DNA from 3 places in the Bacillus sp. mrc49 genome. Region 1 is predicted to be linked to each of the others. Evidence: riboswitches for the same ligand, from Rfam matches in the RefSeq annotation. Region 1 holds a riboswitch; each other region holds the start of a gene.
The links. Region 1 has a riboswitch for S-adenosylmethionine ahead of CVN76_RS20300 (O-acetylhomoserine aminocarboxypropyltransferase/cysteine synthase family protein). Riboswitches for the same ligand answer to the same signal wherever they lie in the genome.
Positions count from the first base shown of each region.

Region 2: another riboswitch for S-adenosylmethionine. It lies ahead of mtnK (S-methyl-5-thioribose kinase); the one in region 1 lies ahead of CVN76_RS20300 (O-acetylhomoserine aminocarboxypropyltransferase/cysteine synthase family protein).
Region 3: another riboswitch for S-adenosylmethionine. It lies ahead of metK (methionine adenosyltransferase); the one in region 1 lies ahead of CVN76_RS20300 (O-acetylhomoserine aminocarboxypropyltransferase/cysteine synthase family protein).

Region 1 covers NZ_PHNG01000715.1:10,882-18,341, forward strand. Annotated here, with positions in the region: gene CVN76_RS20300 (O-acetylhomoserine aminocarboxypropyltransferase/cysteine synthase family protein) at 101-1,411, opposite strand; SAM riboswitch class I at 1,523-1,626, opposite strand; gene CVN76_RS20305 (thioredoxin family protein) at 1,792-2,100, opposite strand; gene CVN76_RS20310 (toprim domain-containing protein) at 2,119-2,469, opposite strand; gene gcvH (glycine cleavage system protein GcvH) at 2,562-2,945, opposite strand; gene CVN76_RS20320 (arsenate reductase family protein) at 3,041-3,397, opposite strand; gene CVN76_RS20325 (acyl-CoA dehydrogenase family protein) at 3,525-5,312, opposite strand; gene CVN76_RS20330 (acetyl-CoA C-acetyltransferase) at 5,385-6,563, opposite strand; gene CVN76_RS20335 (3-hydroxyacyl-CoA dehydrogenase/enoyl-CoA hydratase family protein) at 6,643-7,460, opposite strand, start outside.
Region 2 covers NZ_PHNG01000778.1:14,776-22,235, forward strand. Annotated here, with positions in the region: gene CVN76_RS24125 (pyridoxal phosphate-dependent aminotransferase) at 1-961, opposite strand, end outside; partial or broken gene CVN76_RS24130 (carbon-nitrogen family hydrolase) at 1,059-1,847, shown strand; SAM riboswitch class I at 1,920-2,074, shown strand; gene mtnK (S-methyl-5-thioribose kinase) at 2,152-3,351, shown strand; gene mtnA (S-methyl-5-thioribose-1-phosphate isomerase) at 3,366-4,412, shown strand; gene CVN76_RS24145 (LCP family protein) at 4,566-5,453, opposite strand; gene CVN76_RS31225 (hypothetical protein) at 5,506-5,832, shown strand; gene CVN76_RS24160 (S41 family peptidase) at 6,171-7,460, opposite strand, start outside.
Region 3 covers NZ_PHNG01000478.1:1,843-9,302, forward strand. Annotated here, with positions in the region: gene CVN76_RS04160 (glycosyltransferase) at 1-6, shown strand, start outside; gene CVN76_RS04165 (nucleotide sugar dehydrogenase) at 47-1,348, shown strand; gene pckA (phosphoenolpyruvate carboxykinase (ATP)) at 1,487-3,073, opposite strand; SAM riboswitch class I at 3,418-3,580, shown strand; gene metK (methionine adenosyltransferase) at 3,745-4,938, shown strand; gene CVN76_RS04180 (gamma carbonic anhydrase) at 5,087-5,605, opposite strand; gene CVN76_RS04185 (alpha/beta hydrolase) at 5,815-6,618, shown strand; gene CVN76_RS30830 (hypothetical protein) at 6,751-7,002, opposite strand; gene CVN76_RS30835 (hypothetical protein) at 7,128-7,292, opposite strand; gene CVN76_RS04190 (class I SAM-dependent methyltransferase) at 7,298-7,460, opposite strand, start outside.

The DNA.
Region 1 (7,460 bases):
TGTACACCATTACGTTCATTAGTATGGAGAAATTCTATCACAGATAAAAAAGGAGTGCAATGTATATTATTTCTAACAAAAAAAGTTTAGGACTACTTTCTTAAATCGATTGGGATGTCACCGAAACGATATCCGTCGCTTTTTGTATTGCCTGCTCTAAATCTTCTATTAAGTCATCTACATTTTCTATTCCGATGGATAGACGGACTTGATCGGCGCTCACTCCAGATTTCGCCAATCCCGCATCGTTCAGCTGTTGATGGGTGGTGCTGGCGGGGTGGATGATTAAACTCTTCGCATCTCCCACATTTGCCACATGGGACCACAACTCCACCGAATTGATGAGCCTTGCCCCTGCTTCACGGTCTCCTTGAATCCCAAAGGTCACCACGGCTCCCGCACCCTTAGGCAGATATTTATCCGCAAGCGGCTTATCTGGATGGTCCTCATTGGCTGGATATGATACCCATTTCACAGCAGGGTGGTTTTTCAAGTATTGTATGATGGTCTTGGTGTTTGCAAGATGCTCTTTCATCCTTACATGCAGCGTTTCAAGACCAAGCGTAAACTGGAAAGCACTTTGGGCACTTAACGCAGGTCCTAAATCGCGGAGCAATTGCACCCGGGCTTTTGTAATGAAGGCCGCAGGGCCCACTGCATCGGCATAAACCAAGCCGTCGTAGCTTGGGTCAGGCTCCGTGAAACCGGGGAAGTTCGGCGAGTTCCAGTTGAAATTGCCTCCATCCACGATGACACCGCCTAAAGTCGTTCCATTACCCAAAAGCCACTTCGTTGCGGAATGGATGACGATATCCGCTCCAAAATCGATCGGTCTGCAAAGATACGGAGTAGCGAAGGTGTTATCGATGATCAATGGGATGTGGGCTTCGTGTGCGATCTTTGCCACCGCTTCAATATCGAGGACCCGCAAACTTGGATTTCCAATCGTTTCTGCGAATATGGCCTTTGTTCTTGGCGTAATTGCCCTTTTAAAATTCTCAGGATCATCAGGAGAAACGAATTTCACTTTAATTCCGTATTTAGGAAGGGTGTTTTCGAAAAGGTTATATGTTCCCCCATACAAGGTAGAGGCCGAAACGATTTCATCCCCTGCACCGGCAATATTGAGGATTGACAGTGAAATGGCAGCCATTCCGCTTGCTGTGGCCAATCCGCCGATTCCGCCTTCCAATAATGCCATTCTCTCCTCAAAAACGCTGACAGTTGGATTATGGAGACGTGTATATATATATCCCGTTTCCTTTAGACCAAATAAATTGGCTGCATGATCGGTATCTTTGAACAAGTATGCATTGCTTTGGTAAATGGGTACGGCACGTGCTCCAGTCCCATCTGCTTGCAGGCCACCATGAACACTCAATGTTTCGAAACGCAATTTTTTATCTGACATACGCCTTCTCCTCTTCCTATATGGATTTCATTGAAAAAATATAAGCGGCCTTGGGAACGGTTCTTCACTCAAACAAAAAAACCGCTTCCACAAGAAGAGGCTTTCATACACACCTCATCTTCCAGAGTCAACACTCTGCTGGAATTAGCACCGTATATATGTATACCGGTTGCCGGGCTTCGTCGGGCCAGTCCCTCCGCCACTCTTGATAAGAACTATTAAATTTTGACCTTTACATGCAACAGCTTTCCACATTCAAAATATAGCATTTTACCATTATCCAGTCAATCAATTGTAAGAATATTCTTTGTTTTTTTATTCTGCCACTCTACCTGTTTGCTATAAAGCCAAGAACCCAATCCGGTTTCCGTTTGGGTTTCTCAGCTGATTTCCTTAAGCAATCCATACAGATACGGAACGGATTGAAAGGCATATATCTTTTTATACAGTTGTCCTTCCTTGAACAGCAATAAACATGGCACACTTTCGATTTCATATGTTTCGGCCATCCCTTGGACATAGTTCATATTCATTTTGCCTGCTATCATTTCCGGGAATAATTGCAGTGATATCGTCAGCATTTTCGACGCCACCTGACACGTGCCACATAAAGGCGTGTATAAATATAGACAAAAGGTTTCCCCGTTTTCAATAGCAACCCGGCATTTTTCCTCATTCCATTCCTGCATCACTAAGTCGTTCACCCTTTAACTTAAAAATTTCATTTTAACATTCATGTTGGCAGCCAGAAGTACAGTTGCAATATGATGTTCCGGTGAGCTTTCCACTTCTTTGTACATTTTATTAATGTAAAGGTGGTTCGCTTCCGGCATTTCCCTTCGAAATTGCTTGCGCAGTTTTTCTCCTGATTCATCTGCGTCAAAAAGGAGATACACATCCCGGTCCATCAATTCCTCCACCAATTCATCCAGTTTAGTGATTGAAATGGTTCCATTCGTACATCTTATTTCCACATCTTCATTTAAAACGGAGGCAACCTTTTTTCTGTCGGAACTGCCCTCTACAATGATCACCTTATCGAAATCGCCGCATTCCATGTCATCACTCCATTTCACGAATTATGTGGACAACCGCCAAGTACAAAAGGAAAAAGAGAGCAGACCCTGTTCAGGGGCCCCTCTCCTTCGTTTTACCCGTTGATCAAGCTTTCATATTCTTCCGCGCTCATAAGTCCTTCAACATCACTGCTGTTCGTTGGTTCTACGACGATCATCCATGCTTTTTCAAAAGGAGATTCATTCACATATTCAGGGTTGTCACTTAACTCATCGTTCACTTCGACAACCTTGCCGCTGATCGGAGCATAAAGCTCAGAAACGGTCTTTACCGATTCAACGCTTCCAAATGGCTCGTTGGCTTTAAGCTCGTCTCCAATTTCAGGAAGCTCGACGAAAACGATGTCCCCTAGCTCTGATTGGGCAAAAGCCGTTATCCCGATACGCACAGTTCCATCTTCCGTTTTGACCCATTCATGTTCTTTAGTGTAACGAAGTTCTTTTGGTGTTGTTGTCATTATTAATTCCCTCCATATGTATAGCTTATTTTTCTATTACATTATAAGGTAGAAATATTATTTAAGTAAGGAATTAACCAAATTTTTGTATAATTTTAGTTCCATACCTGTTCGAATTGCTCTTCTTTGAAACCTACTGTCACTTTCGTACCATCCGTAACAATCGGCCTTTTCAGAAGCATCCCATCAGTCGCCAATATATCAAGCATTTCGGCTTCGGTAGCTTCCTTAACCTTATCCTTCAAGCCCAGCTCGCGATATTTTTGTCCGCTAGTATTGAAAAACTTCTTCAACTCCAACCCGCTCGATTTATACAATTGTTCAATTTCGGTTCGGGAAGGCGGATTTTCCGCTATATGGATCGCTTCATATTGCAGTTCATGATGATCCAACCACTTCTTCGCATTGCGGCATGTGCCGCATTTTGGGTACCAGTATAATATTAAGCCCATCGTTTCACCACCTATCAATAGAATACCCGTTTTCACCAAGCAATACAACGAAATGCACCGGATTCGAACAAAGGAAATAAAGGGAATGCCCATTGCGGACATTCCCTTCATTGAACCATTTCATTGCTTATAGCGCGTATTTTTCCGTTTCGATTACTTTGACGGAGGCTTCACGTTTTTTCGCAATGACATTGATTGGGGTATGTCTTGTCAACTTGCGAAGCGAAGAAAGCATGATGCGTAAAGTATCACCCGTTTCTACGGCAATCAAGGTTTCCTTTGCATGCTGTTCAAGTTCGTTGAATGCTTCTTGAACGAAAATTTCAGTGTAAAGCACCTTTTGTTTGTTCTTCTCCAAACCAGTGGCCGCAATCGCTTTTTCCGTACGTAATACGACCGATTCCGCAGCATACGCAAGCGATACTATGTCCGCAATGTTGGAAAGGATTTCTTGCTCTTGATCAAGATTTTTGCCGAACTTCTGTGCAGCGAGGCCAGCTGCCAAAATACCAATTTTCTTGGCGTTTCTAACAAGCATTTTTTCTTGTGCCAAAGGCTCGTCGCCAGGCTCTTCCGGCATCATCATCATTAATTCTTCCTGCAGTCCTTGAGCCTTTTGAAGAAGCGGCAATTCCCCTTTAAGAGCCTTCTTCAGGAACGTCCCCGGAACAAGCAGGCGATTGATTTCATTCGTACCTTCAAAGATCCGGTTAATGCGGGAATCACGATACGCTTTTTCAATTTCGTATTCCTGCATGAAACCATAACCGCCATGTAGCTGAACGCCTTCGTCCGTTACGTAATCCAATACTTCGGAAGCGAAGAATTTATTCAATGAACACTCGATCGCATATTCTGCAACCGCAGCCGCCATTGATTTGCCATCTTTCACTTGTTCGTCCGTCAGCTTGCTTTGCCTTTGTTCGTAAAGACCGACAGTACGGTATACCGAGCTTTCCGCTGCATAAATTTTTGCAGCCATCGTTGCAAGCTTCTCCTTAGTCAAATTAAAATCGGAAATTTTCGTTTTGAACTGTTGGCGTTGATTCGTATAAGCAGCTGTAATTTCAAGAGCGCGTTTAGATCCGCCGACAGCACCCACACCTAATTTATAACGGCCGATATTCAAGATATTGAAAGCGATGACGTGTCCTTTACCGGCTACACCCAAAAGATTTTCGACGGGCACCTGAACATCTTCAAGGATTAAAGTACGGGTAGAAGAGCTTTTGATGCCCATTTTCTTCTCTTCCGCACCAGTGGATACACCCTTATATTCACGCTCGACAATGAAGGCCGAGAATTGTTCGCCATCGATTTTGGCGTATACAACGAAGACATCCGCAAAGCCTGCATTAGTGATCCATTGTTTTTCTCCATTTAAAATATAGTGTGTGCCTTCGGCATTCAATTTCGCTGTCGTTTTCGCTCCTAGAGCATCAGATCCCGAGCTTGGCTCCGTTAAAGCATATGCGGCAATTTTTTCACCAGTTGCCAATAAAGGGAGATATTTTTTCTTTTGTTCTTCATTGCCGAATAATACGATTGGCAATGAACCGATCCCTACATGTGCACCATGCGTAATGCCAAAGCCGCCTGAAAGAGCCATTTTTTCCGTTATTAACGCAGAACTGATTTTATCAAGTCCCAACCCGCTATATTCCTCAGGAACATCAGCACCCAATAAACCAATTTCACCTGCATCTTTCAGTAATTTTACCGAACGGTCAAATTCGTGGTTTTCTATATGTTCAACTTGCGGCAAAATTTCATTCAAAACGAAATCTTCAGTAGTTTTGGCGATCATTTTATGTTCATCTGTATAATCTTCCGGTGTAAATACTTGATCATACGTAATATCTTCTACTAAAAATGCTCCACCTTTAATGAGGTTTTCTGTTGTTTGATTGGACATATTATTTCCTCCTAAATGAATAATGATCATTAAATCCTCCGGAAGCAGCTGAAGGCTTCCTGGAGGATGGAATTATGCTAATAATTCAAAGACTCCAGCAGCACCCATACCGCCGCCGATACACATTGTCACGACTCCGAATTGCTGGTTTCTGCGCTTCATTTCATGTAAAAGGCTCAATGTCAATTTGGCTCCCGAACAGCCAAGCGGATGTCCTAAGGCAATCGCTCCCCCATTCACATTGACAATCTCTTCATTCAATCCGAGCTCACGAATGATCTGGATCGATTGAGAAGCGAAGGCTTCATTCAATTCAAACAAACCAATATCGGATAGTTCAAGACCCGCTAGTTTCAAAGCTTTCGGAATGGCAGCGATCGGACCGATCCCCATAATCTCTGGTGGAACCCCTGCCACTGCAAAGGAACGGAACTTTCCAATCGGCTTCATTCCCAATGAAGATGCCTTTTCCCCATCCATGACCATGACCGCCGCAGCTCCATCACTCGTTTGCGATGAATTCCCTGCCGTGACCGATCCGGTAACGGAGAATGCTGGTCTCAGTTTTTTTAATACGTCCGTCGTCGTTCCTGCACGCACGCCTTCATCTTGTGCAAATGTGAATGACTTTTCCTTCAATTTAAGATCTGGCCCAACCGAGCGAAGGGTTACATCAACCGGTACGATTTCGTCGTTAAATTTCCCTTCGGCAATGGCCTTGGCCGCCCTTTGGTGGCTTCTTACTGCAAAGGCATCTTGATCGTCACGGGAGATGCCATATTTTTTTGCAACAGCCTCAGCCGTGTGGCCCATCCCCATATAATATTCAGGGGCTGTTTCCGCAAGCTGCGCATTCGGACGTGTCACATGTCCCATCATCGGTACAAGGCTCATCGACTCTGCACCGCCGGCAATGACCGTATCGCTTTGCCCGAGCATGATTCTCTCCGCTCCATACGCAATGCTTTGAAGCCCGCTTGAGCAATAACGATTGATGGTTATGGCCGGTACTGTGTAAGGCAATCCTGCCAACGCGCCGATGTTGCGCGCCATGTTCAGTCCTTGCTCCGCCTCGGGCATCGCACAGCCGATAATCAGATCATCAATGTTCCCTTCATAATTCCCTGCACGTTTTAACGTTTCCTTTACAACCAATGCTCCTAGGTCATCTGGACGAACATTAGCAAGAGAACCTTTCTTCGCTCTTCCTACCGGAGTCCTTGCTCCAGCAACTATTACCGCTTCTTTCATGAGGATCCCCCTAACTCATTTTTAAGCTATCAATCCATTAAGCTTCTTTTTTGTTTTCACCATCTATTCCAGCCATACATCAGTTGCGAAGTGGTTTCCCTTTAACGAGCATGTGCTGCATCCTTGCTTGGGATTTCGGAGTCGATATCAGTTTCAGGAACGCTTGTTTCTCAAGGTTCAAGATATACTGTTCATCCACTTCCGTACCATATGGAAGTTTGCCCCCGGAGAGGACGTATGCAAGCTCTTTCGCTATCACAAGATCATGTTCGGATAAGAATCCGGAAAGGCGCATCGATTCCGCCCCCAATAGAAGTGCGGCATATCCCGTTTCGCCCACGACAGGAATCTTCGTCCGGACTGGAGCGGTATACCCTTGTTCATGCATGGAAAGTACTGCCTGCTTCGCATCATACAGCTGATGGTCCGCATTCACGCTGATTCCATCAGTGGAATTGAGGAAATTGTTCCCGCGTGCCTCCTCGGCTGATGTCGAAACTTTTGCCATCGCGACCGTTTCAAAAACTTGGTTGGCGACTTTCTGCAAGTCAAAGTCAACGCCCTTTGGCATATTCTTCAACGTTTTCACGTAAAGCTCCTTCGTTCCGCCACCGCCTGGGATCAACCCGACACCAGCTTCGACAAGGCCCATATATGTTTCTGTCGTAGCCTGGATGCGTGCAGCAGGAAGCGATACTTCGGCACCGCCGCCAAGAGTCATATTGAACGGAGCCACCACTACAGGAACGGCACTGTACTTAATTTTCAGCATGGCCTTTTGGAATTGGCTGATGACCATATCCAGTTCAAAAATATTGTCATCCTGCGCTTCCATCAGCATCATCGCAATATTGGCGCCTACACAGAAGTTTTTGCCTTGATTTCCGATTACCAAGC
Region 2 (7,460 bases), on a different contig from region 1:
GAGCCTTAACCTCCCAGCCGAGGGCACGTAATCCCTCAATGAAAACATTCCTGCGCCCCTCATATACCTTCACCAATTCGGCCACGCACTCTTGCGAATCAAGCAAAGCAGTTGCCGCCGCCTCCTGTATCGCCGGGAAAAGGCTCACATATAGGTGGTCCTGCAAAAGTTCAAGAGCTTCGATGACACTTTTGTTGCCAACGGCGAATCCGACTCTCCAACCAGCCATATTGTACGTTTTCGAAAGTGTATATATTTCGATCCCAACATCCTTCGCTCCCTCTGCCTCGAGAAAGCTAACCGGTTTTTTCCCATCGAAGCCTATGGCTCCATAAGCAAAATCATGGACCACACATATTGAATGCTTTTTGGCATATGATACGGTTTCGGTAAAGAATTCTTTCGTTGCGGATGCACCTGTAGGATTATTCGGATAGTTCAAGAACATCATTTTCGCTTTATCCAGCACATCTTTATGTATAGCTTCGTAATCCGGAAGAAAAGCATTTTCCTCCTTCAACGGCATCCCTTCAATTTCCGCTTTCGCCAGGACGACACCTGAAAGATAATCGGGATAACCGGGATCTGGAACGAGGATCGTATCGCCTGGATTCAATAAACACTGGGGCAATTCGACGAGTCCTGCCTTTCCGCCGAATAGAATGGCTATTTCACTATTCGGATCAAGCTTTACGCCGTATTCCCGTTCGTAGAAGGCAGCTGCCGCATCTTTTAAATATTGATGTCCCCTGAACGGTGAATATTTATGGTTGATCGTTTTTTCAGCTGCAGCCTGTAAACTTTTCACGATATGCACAGGCGTCGGCTGATCGGGATTCCCTTGGCCCAAGTTAATGACATCATGCCCTTGCGCAGTAATTGCATTGACCTTTGCGACCAATGAAGCAAAAAACTGCTTGGGAAGTTGTTGAAGCTGTTTCGATTTTTCGAATTGCAACATTTATTCACCTTCTCTGAAATTTCTTGAAATTCTAGTCACAAATGATATATGTTTATCATAATCTTGTAAAGCATTTTTACCTGTGGAGGTTTTCATAATGAAATGGAAGATGGCTTGCATCCAGATGGATATAGCATTCGGACAGCCTGATCCCAATTATCAGCTGGCCGAACAATGCTGGAAAAAGCCGTGCACGCAGACGCAGATATGGTTATTTTACCAGAGTTATGGGCTACAGGCTATGACTTGACCAGATTGAATGAGATTGGTGATGAAGAGGCAGAAAAGACGATTGAATTTTTCAGGAACTTGGCGCTGAAGCACCAAATCCATATCATAGGCGGCTCCATCGCAAAAAAAAAAAAACACAAAAGGATCTTTAACACGATGGTCATCATCGATAAGAACGGGAAACTCATTAAAGAGTACGATAAGCTTCACTTGTTTCAGTTAATGGATGAACATCATTTCTTGCAGCCAGGCGAAAAGGATGGTTTATTTACCCTTGATGACAAAATATGTGCCGGTTTCATTTGTCATGACATCCGCTTTCCAGAGCGGCAGCGTGCCCACTCCGCTCGAGGGGCAGAAGTTCTGTTCGTAACCGCAGAATGGCCGAAGCCTAGACTCGATCACTGGAGAGCCTTAATGATCAGCCTTGCCTGCCACCGAAAACCAGTCCTATGTTGTAGCCGTGAACCGTTCAGGATCGGCTGTCCATAAGGTATTTGCCGGTCACTCCATGAACATTGATCTTTGGGGGCATATCATAAGTGAAGCAGGAGAGGAAAGCGAACTACTGACAGGCACCTTGGACCTCACCGAAGTATCAAACGCTCGCCACAAAATGCCGGTATTCGAAGATCGCCGTCTTGATTATTATTAATTTGCCATTGACAAACTATTTAAAAGATTGATATTATTTTCCCGAAGATTAAAATTTCAGAAAACATATAAACTCTTATCAAGAGCAGGCTGAGGGATTAAGGCCCTATGAAGCCCAGCAACCGACTGTAATACCATTGTGAAATGGGGCGGATACACCGCCGGATTGCAAAATCCGCAGAGCACGGTGCCAATTCCACCAGAAAACACTTTTCTGGGAGATGAGAGGTCCGAAGCTAATACTTCTGCCTCTTTCTATGGAAAGAGGCTTTTTTATTCTTATTTTTAATGTGGAGGGGAAAGAAATGACTCAAAACCATTCGAATTTTACAAGATTGACTAACGCAACGGCCATTATCCTTGCAAAAAAATTAGGGTTGGTAGATGCCGATGCGAATTTAAGCTGTAAAGAAATTGGTGATGGTAACTTGAATTATGTGTTCCATATTACAGACACGGCCACAAATAAAGGGATAATCATCAAGCAAGCGGTCCCTTATGCCAAAGTGCTTGGCGAAAGCTGGCCGCTGACGTTGAAAAGGGCTGCCATTGAAGCGAATGCCCTTATTCATTTCCGGAGCTATTGTCCCGAATTCGTACCACAAGTCTATTATTCGGATGAGCAGCTAGCCATCACGGTCATGGAAGACTTGTCACACTTGAAAATTGCTAGAAGCGGATTGATTGCGGGCGATTCGTTCCCATTGCTTTCGCAGCATATTGGTGAATATGTTGCGAAGACTTCATTTTACACTTCCGATTATCATTTGGAGCCCTCCGCAAAAAAAGAAGTGGCACGGCAATTCACGAATCCGGAGCTCTGTAAAATCACGGAGGTCTTTATTTTCACCGATCCTTTTTTCGAGGAGCTGCCTGGAGATTTCGAAGTTGAATTAACGGATGCCGCCAAACGGATTTGGCATGATCAAGATGTGATTTTAGAAGTGGCTAAGCTGAAACAAAGCTTCGAAACCGAGCAGGAAGCCTTGCTGCATGGAGATTTACATACAGGAAGTATATTTGCAAGTGAAACCGAAACAAAAGTTATCGACCCTGAATTCGCTTTTTATGGACCAGTCGGTTTTGACCTTGGACAATACACCGCCAATCTCCTCTTTCAGGCGGTCACTCGGAATGGAGCAGGAAAAGAAGAGATATTCAGACAACTCGATGAATTTTGGCGGTCATTTGAAAAAAATTATGCGGAACTATGGAACACCCACAATAAAAGTCCGTTCCGCCATGTGACTGGCTATCTCCCTTATTTACTGACTAAATTCAAACGGGATGCATTCGGTTTTGCCGGATGTGAATTGATTCGAAGAACGATCGGCCTCTCTCATGTCGCAGATTTAAATGTCATGGAAGATAAAGAAACGAAAATCGCGGCCAAAACGGCCACGTTGAAGCTTGGTGCTTTATTGATAAAAAAACGGGAAGAATTGGATGTTCCAGCGGTCATCGAATGGATAAAGCAACAAACGCTGACTTCATCTTCCCTCTAAAAGGAGACCTGCACGTGACGACGATAGCACCTTTACCATATTCGGTACAATGGGACAATACCCATATCACATTATTAAATCAACAAGCCCTTCCTGCCATCACTGAATTCATTAAACTTCATTCGGTTGAGGATGTATATGACAGCATCCTTACATTAAAGGTGCGCGGTGCACCAGCGATCGGACTGACAGCAGCATTCGGGGTGGCACTTGGTGCCCAGCAGGAAGCTGCAACGAATTTAGCGGATTTCAAAAAAAATGTAACGAAACATATCGAAAGGCTCGCCTCTTCCAGGCCTACTGCCGTCAATCTTTTTTGGGCATTAAAGAGAATGAAGAATAAATTGATGGAGGCCCAAAGCATTTCTGCTGCCAAGGAAGCACTTGTTTTCGAGGCTAAAGCCATCTTTGCAGAAGATGAAGAAATGTGCAGGAAAATCGGGGAGCATGGCTTATCGTTATTCGCAAAAGGAGATTCCGTATTGACGCATTGCAACGCGGGTGGAATTGCCACAGCCCGTTATGGCACGGCACTGGCCCCTTTTCATCTAGCTAAAGAGCGGAATTTCCCGCTGAAAGTGTACGCCTGTGAAACCAGACCTGTTCTGCAGGGTGCGCGATTGACCGCTTGGGAACTGATGCAAGCAGGTGTTGACGTCACCTTAATCTCTGATAATATGGCTGCGCATACGATACATCAAAAACGAATCAATGCCATTATAGTAGGGGCCGATCGGATTGCGGCAAATGGGGATACAGCCAATAAAATAGGCACTTTGGGCTTAGCCATCTTAGCCAAGCATTTCGGGATCCCTTTTTATGTGGCCGCTCCATCAAGCACGTTCGACCTTTCTCTTGAATCGGGTGCGTCCATCCCGATTGAAGAACGAGATGGAGCCGAAATCACCTCCATTCAAGGAATCAGGTTCGCACCGGAAAACGTCAACACATTCAATCCAGCCTTTGATGTAACGCCCAATCATTTCATCACTAGCATCATCACCGAGAACGGGATCATTCAACCGGACTTTTCCAATAACATCCCGAATTTCGTGAAGTGACGGTTCTTTCATTCGAGTGGTGACTAAAAAAACGAGCGTGGATTCAAATCCATGCTCGTTTATTAAATAGCTTTTTCATTTATTCTTACGAGGTCTTTTATAAAATAACAAAACCAGTTTGTGGTTTTCGCTACGAAAAGGGCATGCCCCTGCCTACTTTGAAAAGAACTTTTGAAGCGCCCGCTTATTTTTCGTCTCATCCATTTCCAACACCGCCCCAATCTCGGGATATTCTGCATCTTTAAAGCTTCCTTCGACAGGAATCCTCAACGTTTCGACGGTTTCCGGTGCATGAATGACGGCCTTCGGTCCCATTTCCAATATCGTTTTCAGACCTATATCAGTATCCAAATAGGAGAGGCCTTGTTCAATTATGTCAGGAAGGGCTACCACTCCTTCAAAGGAAGAGATTTGGTTGATGAATCCGTTTTTTAATTGAAGCAGCACATCTTGCTGTCTGTCCACCCTTCCAAAATCACTTTCATCGTCATGCCTAAAGCGGACATATTTCAATATTTCCTCACCATGTAACACATTTTTACCAGTGCTTGCTTGGATGCTCATGTCATCAATGATTGTTTGATCGACGTCGACCACCACCCCATCAGGGGCAAGCAAGTCCACCATCTTCACAAATCCCTGAAAATCTATTACAGCTACATGATCGACTTTGACACCAAAGCTATCATGGATGGTTTTCTTAAGCAATTCCTTTCCCCCATAATAATAAGCAGCATTTATCTTATTGTATTGAGGATGAACGCCGGGGATTTTAACATAACTGTCACGCATGATAGAAGCCAGCTTCAGCTTCCCCTGTTCAGGAAAGTATCTGGCAAGCATGATCGCATCGGACCGGGATTTTTTCTCTCCCCTGGAATCAACCCCAATTAACAGAAATGTTTTCTCACCGTCCTGGATCTTTTCATTGGTTAAATTTTTTTCCGTACCTGCGTTTCCATTTTGTTTCGGTAAAGGGGCATAGGTGCATCCTGCCAAAATCAAGACCAATAGATATATGTACAATACCTTCTCTTTCATTACCTCACCTCATCGGAAAATTAATTCTATTTTTACCTTTAAATGGATTATTATGCATACAATTACAAAAGATCTGTCAGCGATTATTTATCCACAGTTGGAGGGCCTATACGTAAAACGTTGCTTTGCACTTCAGCTGAAAGCCGAGGAGGCTCAAAGGAGCACCTGCAGTGCAATGGAACGGACCAAGTACCAATCCTCCAAAATTGAAAGCAATCAGGATTCCACCTTCATGTTCAAGCAAAAGTGGAATGGAACGGAAGGCGCGAGACTCCTGCGGGAAATGCGCGTCTACTTGAGACTACGCAGGCTGAATGCCGAGGAGGCTCAAGGACCGCCCGCGGAAAGAGAGCGCCTGCAGTGCAATGGAACGGACTAAGTACCAATCCTCCAAAATTGAAAGCAATCAGGATTCCATCTTCATGTTCACGCAAAGTGGAATGGAACGGAAGGCGCGAGACTCCTGCGGGAAATGCGCGTCTACTTGAGACTACGCAGGCTGAATGCCGAGGAGGCTCAAGGACCGCCCGCGGAAAGAGAGCACCTGCAGTGCAATGGAACGGACCAAGTACAGTTCACCCAAAACTGGAAGCAAATCCAAGACTATAAAATAAAAAAAAGATGCTGCCTGCAAAATGCAGACAGCATCTTTTTCAAGTTACCCTTTTATTAAAATGTCCTTTGATGGAGACACTTTACTGACAGGCTTCTTATCGTTTACTTGATATCTTTCTTCACTACTTCTACCGCTTTTTTCAATTGTGTATCGTTTTCGAGGATTTTATCCCGGATAACCTCCATCAATTTCACGGTTGTATCATCTTTAATGATCCCAGTTTCTTTGATTTTTTGATCCCTTTGGAATGCTTTGACCGCATTCGCGGTTTCTTCATCAAAGAATCCGTCTATCTTACCTGGATCATGTCCCGCTTCCTTCAGCATCTTTTCTGCTGCCTTCACTTCACTGGAGGAATCCGATTCTTTCAATTCCTTATCCGGCGAAATGTACGGAAGGCTCGCATAATCAGGGAGCTTCACCTCAATATCCGGCTTGATTCCTTTTTTATGAATCCAATTGCCCTCAGGAGTCAGCCATTTAGCTGCCGTGTATTTGAAGTTTGAACCATCATCAAAGTCTTCCGCGGTCTGCACGGTTCCTTTCCCAAACGATTTAACCCCGACCAAAGGAATGTCGGCAGATTCACGGACGGCTGCTGCGACGATTTCCGATGCGCTCGCACTGCCATCATCAATCAACACGACTACCGGGACCTTCTTCAACGTACCATCATTATTTGATTTATATACTTCTTTTTTACCGCTTCGATTCTCAACTTGGAGGACCACTTCCCCATTCGGTATGAACAGGCTTGCCATATCAATCGCTTGGTCAAGCAGGCCTCCTGGGTTTCCTCGTAAATCCAGCACTACACCCTTCATATCCTTCTTGGACATTTCTTTAAGTGAAGATTTCAGCTCTTCCACCGTATGTTCGGAAAAGCTGGTCACTTGGATTTTCGCGACACCATCGTCAAGCATTTCAGCATAAACGGTTTCGATCGGGATCGTGTCACGTTTAATCGTGAATTCGATTGGGTCCGACTCACCTGCTCTTGAGATGGTCAAATTCACTTTCGTTCCCTTTTCGCCCCTGATTTTCAGGACAGCTTCAGAAGAGCTAAGCCCTTTTACGCTCTTGCCATCGACACTCATGACGATATCATTCGGTTTTATCCCCGCTTTTTCTGCTGGAGATCCTTTTATCGGTGAGACGACCATTATGTGACCATCCTGCTCTTGTATTTCGGCACCGATACCTTCAAAGGATGATGAGATGCTTTCATGAAAACTAGAAGCTTCCTTTTCATCCATATAAGCAGAGTATGGATCATCCAGGGATTTAATCATGCCATTGATGGCACCATCAACAAGCTTGTCTTCATCAATGTCCTTATAGTAATTATCCTTTATCGTATCGTATGTAGAAAACAGCTTTTCGAATTCCGA
Region 3 (7,460 bases), on a different contig from region 1:
GCCTGAGCTAGCGTGTAGCAGATCATAATGAATAGGAGTGGTTTATATGAAAATATGTACATTGGGACTGGGTTATATAGGACTGCCAACTTCTTTAATGTTTGCGAAACATGGTGTCGACGTCGTCGGAGTGGATATCCATCCTGATATCATCTCCAATTTGAATCAGGGCAAGCTCCATATCGAGGAACCTGGATTGGAGCAAGTTTTGCATGAAGTGCTGGATGCCCAAAAGTTCCAAGCGTCATTAAGACCGGAATATGCAGATGTTTTCATTATTGCTGTGCCTACGCCAAATAAAACCGACCTGCACAAATCCTGTGATTTGACCCATGTCACCGAAGCAGTCGCAAGCATCCTTCCATTCATCAGGAAGGGAAATGTCATCATCATCGAATCGACGATCGCTCCTCGAAGCATGGATGATCATATCAGACCGATGATTGAAATGACGGGCCTTACCATCGGAGAAGAGATCTTCCTTGTTCATTGTCCTGAACGTGTTTTGCCTGGAAGGATATTGGAAGAGCTGGTTCATAATAACCGTATCGTCGGCGGAATTACGGAAACATGCTCATATGAAGGGAGCCTGGTCTATCGAACCTTCGTTAAAGGGGAGATCATTCAGACGGATGCCAAGACGGCAGAAATGTCCAAGCTGATGGAAAATACCTTCCGGGATGTGAATATCGCCCTTGCTAATGAACTGACGAAAGTGTGCTTCGAGCTGGACATCAATGTATTGGACGTCATATCGATGGCCAATAAGCACCCGCGTGTCAACATTCACCAACCAGGGCCAGGAGTCGGCGGTCATTGCTTAGCGGTCGATCCCTATTTCGTTGTCGCAAAAGCCCCAGAGTTTGCGAGAATCATTAAGCTGGCCCGTGATACCAACGTATCGATGCCCTATTACATCGTCAATTGCGTAAGGATGATGCTTGAAGGAATCGAGCGGCCAAAGGTGGCGATCTTCGGGCTTTCCTACAAAGGGAATGTCGATGATATCCGGGAAAGTCCTGCCATCGATGTCGTCAATATTTTGATGGGGATGGAGTATATGGACGTAGCCCTGCATGACCCGCATGTTCAGTCCGGCATGATGCCCATCGTTTCAGTGGAGGATGCCGTAAACGATGCCGACCTGATTCTCGTCTTGACCGACCACGATGAATTCAAGCTGATGGATTATGACAATCTATCAAATCTGATGGCCAATAAAATGATCCTCGATACACGCAATTGCATTGATGTAACGAAGACCGAAGTCCCGGTCGCCAACTTGGGCAATATTTATCAATATAAAAAGGTGTCGAAGGAAAAAGCCAGAAATAAAGCGATCAGCTAAATCAATCTAATGAATGGAAAAGGGTGCCGACCACTGTGTCCGTGCCCTTTTTTAGGGGAAGAAAGGAGGTTTGTTCTAACCTATATGGACAGAACAAAGGACCAAGCAAGTGCTTGGTCCTTTTGTGTATGATTTATATTAAGCGATCGGTCCGCCAAGATCTTCGATTTCATTTGGAACGCTGCCGAACTTCTTGAAGTTTGCACGGAATTGAGCGGCAAGGTCCGTTGCGGATTGCTTGTAAGCTTCAGGATCTGCCCAAGTCTTGATTGGCTGAAGCACTTCGTCCGGAACGCCAGGAACATGAAGCGGGATATTCAAACCAAAGATTTCATCCTTGACCGTTTCAATGTTAGCCAATTCCCCTTCAAGTGCCGCCTGAACCATGGCACGAGTGTAAGCAAGTTTCATGCGGCTTCCAGTTCCGTATGCTCCGCCTGTCCATCCTGTATTGACAAGGTATACTTTTGCATTGTGCTCGTCAATTTTATCACCAAGCATTTCAGCATAGCGTGTAGCAGGTAGCGGCAAGAATGGTGAACCGAAGCAAGTGGAGAATGTCGCCTCCGGTGAAGTTACCCCTCTTTCCGTTCCAGCTAACTTGCTTGTGTATCCGCTTAGGAAATGGAACATCGCTTGTTCCTTGGACAGCTTGCTGATTGGAGGCAATACGCCTGAAGCATCAGCCGTCAGGAAAATGATCGTATTCGGGTGTCCGGCAATACTTGGGCTCACGATATTATCGATTGCTTGCATTTGGTATGCGGCACGGGTGTTTTCAGTCAATGAACTGTCATCATAATCCGCTTCACGTGTATTCGGATCAACCACAACATTTTCCAGTACGGCTCCAAAACGGATGGCATCGAAGATTTGTGGTTCTTTTTCACGTGAAAGGTTGATCGTTTTCGCATAGCAGCCGCCTTCGATGTTGAAAACACCGTTAGAAGCCCAGCCGTGTTCATCATCACCGATCAGCTTGCGATTCGTGTCTGCAGATAAAGTCGTCTTGCCGGTTCCGGACAGTCCGAAGAATAAAGCGACGTCCCCTTCACGTCCTACATTCGCAGAGCAGTGCATTGGAAGGATTCCAGCCTCTGGAAGAAGGTAGTTCATGATCGAGAAGATCGATTTTTTCATTTCACCTGCATATTCCGTTCCGCCGATCAAGATGGTGCGGCGTTCAAAAGAAACGATGATGAACGTTTCGGATTGCGTTCCGTCCACCGCTGGATCTGCTTTGAAGTTAGGTGCCGAAAGGATCGTGAATTCTGCTTCATGGCCTCTTAGCTCCTCTTCGTTTGGACGGATGAATAAAGTATGCGCGAAAAGATTATGCCAAGCATATTCATTAACCACACGAATTGGAAGGCGGGATGATTCTTCTGCGCCAGCGAAGCCCTTGAAAACGAAAATCTCTTCTTTTGCTTTTAAGTAGTCAATTACTTTATTATATAGTTTATTGAACACATCTTCCGAAATTGGCTGGTTCACTGAACCCCAATCGACTTTATCTTTTACGGATGCTTCCTCGACGATATATTTATCTTTAGGTGAACGGCCAGTATATTTGCCTGTTTCTGCTTTTACTGCTCCAGTTGAAGTTAAAACCCCTTCATTCCTGCTTAATACCTTTTCGACCAATTTAGGAACTGAAAGCTGAGTTTGCACGTTGTTTCCTGTTAATAACTGGTGTAACTCATTAGAAACGTCTACAGAATTCATATATGAGGTACCTTCCTTTGTTTAAGTTTTATATTACGATTAGTATAACACATTTATTTAAATAGTCTATACTATATCATCTGAATTGTGATAATTTTCATCTGGTTAGATTCATCATTTTAAATGGGCAGGAACCATGCCGGGATTCCTGCATATGCTTTAATGAAAGTAAATTTCCCCTTTATTATAAGAAGTAATAATCATTGTCATGCGCCTGAAAATCCTTTAATGCCGGGGGAGCGAAGATTGTTGTGCCCGATTTGGCCGTTGACCGGAAATGTTCTTGATAGAAAATCATTGACAAATTCCGACCCAATACGATATTATCTTAAATTGTACGGATTCTCTTATCCCGAGTTGGTGGAGGGACAGGCCCTTTGAAACCCAGCAACCTGCCATATTGAACTTGACTCCAAGAGCAATCGCCGAAAATAAAGCGGTGTTCTTCAAGGAAAAGTGGTGATGGTGCTAACCTGAGCAAGGTAAAAAACCCTTGAACGATAAGAGTGAAAGGATAGAAGACAGAATGTTAAACCTTTCCTCATTTTCCAGGGAAGGTTTTTGTGTTTTTTAATTAATTCTGTGTCTATAGTTGAAGCTAATAAGGGAAACGAGTTCCGTAAAAAAAATCAGGCTTATGCCTACCACATACTAACTTCCAAGGAGGAAATATGATGTCAAAGAAACGTCTATTTACTTCTGAATCTGTTACAGAGGGCCATCCGGACAAGATTTGTGATCAGATTTCAGATTCCATTTTAGATGCTATCCTTGCTAAGGATGCAAATGCACGTGTTGCGTGTGAAACAAGTGTAACGACAGGTCTTGTGCTTGTTGCTGGTGAAATTACAACATCCGCTTATGTGGATATTCCGCGTATCGTTCGTGATACGATTGCAGGAATTGGCTACACTCGCGCGAAATACGGCTTCGATGCTGAAACTTGTGCTGTATTGAGCTCGATCGATGAGCAGTCTGCCGATATCGCAGCTGGCGTCGATAAAGCTTTGGAAGCACGTGAAGGCAACATGTCAGAGGAAGAAATCGATGCAATCGGTGCAGGGGACCAAGGTCTTATGTTCGGATTCGCTTGCAATGAAACAGAAGAGCTTATGCCGCTTCCGATTTCATTGGCCCATAAGCTTTCATTCCGCTTGGCTCAAGTACGTAAAGATGAAACGCTTGCTTACTTACGCCCGGATGGAAAAACACAAGTAACTGTGGAATATGATGAAAATAACCGTCCTGTACGTGTAGATACGATCGTCATCTCTACACAGCATGATGCAGAAATCACGCTTGAGCAAATTCAAGCCGATTTAAAAGAGCATGTCATCAAAGCGGTGGTTCCTGCTGAATTGATCGATGCTGAAACGAAATACTTCATCAACCCGACTGGCCGTTTCGTAATTGGCGGACCTCAAGGGGATGCTGGTCTTACTGGCCGTAAAATCATCGTTGATACGTACGGCGGATACGCTCGTCACGGCGGCGGTGCATTCTCTGGTAAGGATGCTACGAAAGTTGACCGTTCTGCGGCATACGCTGCACGCTATGTTGCCAAAAACATCGTGGCAGCTGGCCTGGCTGATAAAGCCGAAGTACAATTGGCTTACGCTATTGGTGTGGCAGAGCCTGTATCGATCTCGATTGATACATTCGGAACGGGCACTGTTAGCGAAGACGTCCTGGTTGACCTAGTTCGCGCTAACTTCGACCTTCGCCCAGCAGGCATCATCAAAATGCTTGACCTTCGTCGCCCGATCTACAAGCAGACAGCTGCATACGGACACTTTGGCCGTACCGATGTCGATCTTCCGTGGGAACGCACGGATAAAGCAGAAACTTTAAAAGCACAAGCATGATCCAGATGGAAAAGGTGCGCCGCTAATTGCGGTGCACCTTTTTTTGGTAGGATTAATTTGGTTTGCAGAGGGAATAATTCAATAAACCCACTGAGTGATTTACCAGAGGATATTTGGCGTGTAAAAGAGGCATGGACAAGCCCCTAGTTTATTTTATTCGGTCTGCTGTTTTGTAGTATTGTCCTTTTTCGGCATATTCGCGCACGATCCGTTCCATGTCCTGACGATCTTCCGCATTGATTTCGCGGATCACTTTGGCCGGGCGTCCGAATGCCAACATATTCGGCGGGATCACTTTGCCTTGGGGAACGAGACTGCCGGCACCGATAAAAGCTCCTTCACCGATTTCGGCTGCGTCAAGTACGATCGAGCCCATGCCGACCAAGGCTCCTTTGCGGATTTTACAGCTATGTAAAATGACCTGATGGCCAATGGTTACCTCATCTTCAATGATCAATGGATTATTGGGGCTTTGGTGGAGGACACTATTATCTTGGATACTTACTTTTTTACCGATGATGGTTGGGGCCACATCACCGCGGATGACGGAATTGAACCAGATTGACGATTCGTCGCCAATTTTCACATCGCCTGTCACGACTGCATTCTCCGCAATATAAGCGCTTTCGGAAATCTGTGGTTCCTTGCCTTTGAACGGATAAATAATCATTTTCAATCATTTCCTTTCCGAAGTGAATGTTTTTATGTATTATTTTAATATACCGTATGCAAATACACTTGGCTATTTATAATACGAATGTACAACTTGTTAGTTTTCTTTTTTGTCGAAAATCGCGAATATGGTTATTATTTATATATATATTTTAATTATCATGGATCGTATACAACAAGTGAAAAGTGAAAGGGGGATTTCGAATGTGGAAATGGGAGACAGAAGGGGACGCAAAAGGCGTCATTGTCATCATTCATGGGGCAATGGAGCATCACGGACGCTATAAATGGGTTACCCAAATGTGGCTTTCAGCCGGATACCATGTCGTCATGGGCGACCTTCCTGGGCAGGGCATGACCACTCGAGCCTACCGGGGACATATCGATTCCTTTGATGAATATTTAGATGAAGTGAAAAGCTGGATAGAGGAAGCTTACGAATACTCGCTCCCGGTCTTTTTGCTTGGACATAGCATGGGAGGCCTGATTTCAATTCGGCTTCTTCAGGAAGAGGAATGGGATATTGCAGGCGTGATTTTATCTTCACCTTGTTTAGGGCTCGTAACCAAGCCTCCGAAATTCCTCGCAAGCATCTCACATGGCTTGAATCTTGTGATGCCCCAGTTCAGGGTAGATTCGGGACTAACTCCTGAAATGGCAACGAGAAGCTCGGAGGTCCGTGAATGCGATAGGAATGATACCTTATACATCACAAAGGTTTCCGTTCGCTGGTATCGGGAGCTTTCCCAGGCCATGAAGGATGCCTTTGAGGAAATCCCTGATTTTCAGGATGTGCCGCTTTTGGTCATGCAGGGCGGAGATGACCGAATCGTGAATAAGAAGGCGGTTCGTGAGTGGTTTAATTATAACTTGGCCAGTGAGAAGCAATATAAAGAATGGCCAAAGCTTTATCATGAAATCTTTAACGAGCCGGAACGAGATGACGTATTCCAATATGCCCTGAGCTTTGTTGAGAATCGATTGAAAATATTAGGCTATGTCGTTTGACCCGAATATACCGCTGTGCCGGATATGTAAAAAAAGCTGCCGAAATGAAGTGATCGGCAGCTTTTTATTTTGTTTAACAAAGGGCGTAATTTGTCCGACATCGCGGATAATCCGTCCGTCCGCGTTCATAATTCAACCTTCAGCGAGTTTTTCGTCCAACATCGGGGATAATCCGTCCGTCCACGAGCGTAATTCGTCCAACATCGGGGATAATTCGTCCGACAGCGAGCATAATTCGTCCTTCAGCGGTTTTTTCGTCCAACATCGAGCGTAATCCGTCCGTCCACGAGCGTAAATCGTCCAACATCGGGGATAATCCGTCCGTCCACGAGCGTAATTCATCCAACAGCGGGGATAATCCGTCCGTCCGCGTTCATAATTCAACCTTCAGCGGGTTTTTCGTCCAACATCGAGGATAATCCGTCCGTCCGCGTTCATAATTCGTCCTTCAGCGAGTTTTTCGTCCAACATCGGGTGTAATTCGTCCGTCCGCGTTCATAATTCGTCCTTCAGCGAGTTTTTCGTCCAACATCGAGTAAAATCCGTCCGTTCACGAGCCTAATCCGTCCGTCCACGAGCGTAAATCGTCCGACATCGGGGATAATCCGTCCGTCCGCGAGCATAATTCGTCCTACAGCGAGTTTTTCGTCCAACATCGAGCATAATCCGTCCATTGGGATTACCTCTTTTCAATCGCGATGATGAAGGGAGGATTGTTGGCTTGGTTGATGAAGCCGTATTTCAGGATATGGGCTTTTTGTTGCGGAAAGTTTTGCACATAGTCCATCAGTGCATCGCGTTCCTGCGATCCGCCTGGATGCCCATGGTAGATGACGAGAATG